DNA from 2 places in the Paenibacillus sp. FSL L8-0502 genome. Region 2 is predicted to be linked to the other one. Evidence: riboswitches for the same ligand, from Rfam matches in the RefSeq annotation. Region 2 holds a riboswitch; the other holds the start of a gene.
The links. Region 2 has a riboswitch for cyclic di-AMP ahead of NSQ57_RS06705 (hypothetical protein). Riboswitches for the same ligand answer to the same signal wherever they lie in the genome.

Region 1 (2,204 bases), 2.7 Mb from region 2:
AGTGGCCCCAGTCTACCTGCAAACATCGTCAGGGTAATCACCAGCTTGCCTATGACTGTCAAATCAGGTGTAAGCCCCATCGACAGCCCCACCGTACCAAACGCAGATACCGTCTCGAACAAGATCATCAGAAAATGATGATCTTCGGTTGCCGACAAAATCATCGTCACCCCGATCACGAACAGCAACCCCAGCAGTGTAATGGTCAAAGCCTTGTAAATTCGTCCCTGCGCAAGTCGGTACTTGAACAGTACAATATCTTCCCGCCCCCGCAGCATCGAAATCACCGCTCCAATGAGCAGGGCGAATGTTGTGGTCTTAATCCCGCCTCCAGTAGAGCCAGGAGAAGCCCCGATAAACATGAGTATGATGATAAAAAACTGCGTAGCCTGCCGCAAGCCTGCAATGTCCAAGGTATTGGCACCTGCGGTACGGGGAGTAACGGACTGGAATAAAGATCCCAATAGCTTACCACCCCAATCAAGCGAGCCGAGAGTCTTCGGATTCGTAAACTCAAATACAAAAATCACGAGCGTGCCGACTACAATCATAGCGCCCGTCATGCTGAGTACCACCTTGGTATGCAAGGACAGTCTCTTGCGCTTGCGATATTCTGCCAGGTCTGACATCACTACAAAACCAATGCCGCCTAAAATAATCAAAAACATGGCTGTAAAATTAACAATCGGATCATATACATAACCTGTCAAGCTGCGAAATTCACCGAATAAATCAAAACCAGCATTGTTAAACATGGAGATGGCATGCCAGATTCCAAAATAAATCGCCCTGCCTACGGGCATATCAAAGGACCAGCGAACCGAGAATATCGTAGCGCATACGCCTTCAATAACCAGTGAGTACAGTAATACCTTACGGATTAACCCGACAATTCCCTCTACAGAAGTCTGATTCATCGCTTCCTGCAAAATGAGACGCTCCCGCAGGGAAATCCGACGCTTGAACACCAGTGCAATCAAGGTAGCCATGGTCATAAAGCCTAGGCCGCCGATCTGAATGAGCGCCACGATAACAACTTGACCAAAGGTTGTAAAAAAGGTCCCCGTATCCTTTACGACAAGCCCTGTAACACAGGTCGCGGAAGCGGCAGTAAACAAAGCGTCTATAAACGCAAGTGGCTTTCCTGTTGTATTGGAGATCGGCAGCATTAACAATAAACTACCTATTAGAATGATAATGGCAAAGCCCGCAACGAATATCTGCGGTGGAGAAAGCCGGAGCCAGCTTGCATTGGGATTCATCTATTCATCACTTCTCTCCTAATCCTTAAAACTATAAAAACAGTGATTTAATACGGTGTAAGCTCGCTACGCGTTCCATTTGATCTTCCGATCGTCGTTGCCCCTGAATTTTTTGATTTTTCCAAACCTTAGTTAACTATAATTAGCATTCCCTGAATACAGGAAGAATGCATGTCAAGCACTACTCGGCCCCCTATGCTATTGGCGGGCAGTAGCGAAGGGGGCAGAATTGTTCTGAAGAAGCGAAGCGTTTGCCTTTATCTCCGGATTTTAACCATTAAAGGGGATATACAATCAAAAAATCCGGGGATAACAGCAATCGGAAGAATAATCTGCACCCGCAGCGGTCTATCTAACCAATCCAAACACTTTTATACGCACAAAAAAAGACACCGGAAAACCGAGTGCCTGACTTGGTTCCTGCTCATAGCCTACGAGGTTAGCTGACGGATTCGGGCAGCACAGTATGCCCTATTTACACTTCCGATCCACCAGTGATCGGCTGTAAAATTCACCCCAGTAACATGGTTCCCCCGTTTTCCCATAGAAATTCGGCTCAACTGTATATCATTACCTATGTATTTTATAGGCATTGCCTCAAGATTATAATCCTTCTATATCCAGATCACAAAACCGATTTCGTCGAAAAAACGTGAAATTGGCTTTATTTTGCGAATGGGCATCGTTTAATCGCAGCTTATCTTATTTTATTGGAACTTTAAAGTGCTTTCACTCTATTTTCATGAATATCGCTGGTCTGTTGGCGGGAACCTGTGCAGTATGATATCTTTAATGGATGTTCTTATTTACAGATTAAGGAGGAAACTTATGAATCCTATCGGGAAACCGGTCGTGCTCACGGCCAACTTCAAAAAATTAGGCTTGCTGGGCGGGATTGGCCTGATTTGCTTTTTTATCTTTCAATTGCTTATTCCCTCGCTT
Region 2 (2,204 bases):
ACCCACATTTGCTGGCAGTGTTCACGATAAGCAGAACGTTCCCTTCAAATGTGGATAACGGAATTTGTTTCCCTTGCAGGGTTTGCGCATCATATTCATAAACGGTCATAGCATCTCTCCTCATTCAATATTCAGCAATTAAATTTTAGACAATTTAAAGAAGGGTTGCAAGCCTGGAAAAGCTGTATAAAGCCTTCAGGCGCTGTAAAATCGTATTTTGCTCAAAACAGTAAATCGCACCGCAAATGGAGCGAATTAAGGTGTTTCTTCTTATAAAAGCGGGTTCAATCGGTGTTTAGCTGGTACATATAGCGTATTTTCTTCTCTTTTTACAAAAAAAGGCCAATAACGCTTTACCCTACGCCAATATTGACATGCTTGTCATTTTCAAAAAGGGATGAAAAACAGAGATTAAAGGAGATGTGAGAAGCATAGTTGCATTGTAAGCGTTATTATTAATCTTCTATGCTCTAAAGCCCGATTTATAACCCTGCAGTTGAGCTTTACAGTCTTCCATGCGCGGGTGTATGATTCAAGACGTAATTTCAAATTAACTTGAATGAAGCAACAACGAAATGTCTATAGCGCTGAATTTTGCAGTTGCAAAAACGGGGGAACCAATCGAGACTGTACGGCTTCGGAAGCCGTGTGTCTCATGGGGTGAATTTTCCGGTCAAGTGCCAGAAATAGGGCGACTCTCACGTCCGAATCCGACAGCTAACCTCGTAAGCGTACAGGGAGAGGCAACAAACCGCCGTGTGCAGCCATGGTTTATTTTATCATGGATATGTCAGAAGCCGGAGGAAAGCCTTTTTCCTTCGGCTTCTTTTTGTTGTCTTTTTATACCGGGAGAGGAGCTACTGATGGAAGGTCGGTTAATTATTGTCACTGCACCGAATGAAGCGGGCAGAAGTTTTGTGAAATTGCTTATTTTCAAAAAATTGGCGTTTGCAGTTCTCACGAATAGCGCCCAGGAGGAACGACAGCTCAAAAAAATGGGTGTGGAGCACATTGTCCGCATCAATACCATGCAAGCGGGAAAATGGAATTTTCCAAAAAAAGAAATTGGTAGTGTGTATTTGTTCGAGAACAGCTTGAATCTGACTTGCCGTTTCCTGCAAATATGTCGACCACTAACATCGGAATCGATCTATGTTATTACACACGGCTGTAATCCACAAGGAATTTATCGGGGATTGGGAGCGGACCATGTGATCTACACATTGAACGGAGAGGTGGGTTTTCTGCTGAACGGATAAGCACTTATGACATAGTTGTTTTATGATTTTATGATGGAATAAGAATGACGATCTGAGGATCGATACGGAGGGTATAAACATGATGGATATATACATGCTGCTCGTCATGGCTGTGAGTTATGGAGTGATACTGCTGTTTGTACGCTGGTGTGATGCGCAGACCTCTAAAGGAGGACGAAGAGGATGATCGTTATACTCGGGCTTACGGCTATTGTGTTTATGTATTTAATCTACGCACTCCTGAACCCTGAAAAGTTCTAGTCACTTGTAGGGATAGAGCGGGCGGGAACAACAGATCTGAGCATTAAAGCATCATTGGTAGCAGGTTTTCGCAAACGTGTGCACTTCATAGATGGTCTGAATCGGGTCTGTTGTTCCAAACGCAGGAGCATTTTGAAGGAGGAATAGAGGATGGAGCTGCTTCAAATTGGAATTGTGATCGTTATATTGCTGCTCTTGGTAAAGCCAATGGGGACATATATGTATCATGTATTCTCGAATGAACCGAATCGGACGGATCGGATTTTTGGCAGAACAGAAAAGCTGATTTATAAGGTAGTAGGCTTGAAGAAAGTGGAGAGCATGCGTTGGACTACGTATGTTATGAGTTTCATTGCTACGAACGCCGTGCTTGTGGCAATCAGCTACTTGCTGTTGCGTTTACAGGGAATGCTTCCCGGTAATCCGGCTGGAAACAGTAATATGGAAGCATCACTAGCTTTTAATACGGTAATCAGCTTTATGACGAATACGAATCTCCAACATTATAGCGGAGAAAGCGCGCTTACGTATCTGACACAGATGGCGTTCGTCACGATGATGATGTTCACTTCGGCTGCTTCCGGTTTTGCGGTTGCTGCGGCTTTTATGAGAGGATTGACGCGGCGCGGTGAAGGGATGGGCAATTTCTTTCAAGATTTTATTAAAGCCATTATAAGGATTTTC

Region 1: linked by a shared signal. The riboswitch ahead of NSQ57_RS19815 (TrkH family potassium uptake protein) and the one ahead of NSQ57_RS06705 (hypothetical protein) in region 2 are both predicted to bind cyclic di-AMP.

Annotation. Positions count from the first base shown of each region.
Region 1 covers NZ_CP151958.1:4,541,579-4,543,782, forward strand. The annotation lists gene NSQ57_RS19815 (TrkH family potassium uptake protein) at 1-1,262, opposite strand, end outside; cyclic di-AMP (ydaO/yuaA leader) riboswitch at 1,676-1,829, opposite strand; gene NSQ57_RS19820 (type II CAAX endopeptidase family protein) at 2,091-2,204, shown strand, end outside.
Region 2 covers NZ_CP151958.1:1,493,640-1,495,843, forward strand. The annotation lists gene NSQ57_RS06700 (glutathione peroxidase) at 1-109, opposite strand, end outside; cyclic di-AMP (ydaO/yuaA leader) riboswitch at 576-748, shown strand; gene NSQ57_RS06705 (hypothetical protein) at 864-1,259, shown strand; gene kdpA (potassium-transporting ATPase subunit KdpA) at 1,671-2,204, shown strand, end outside.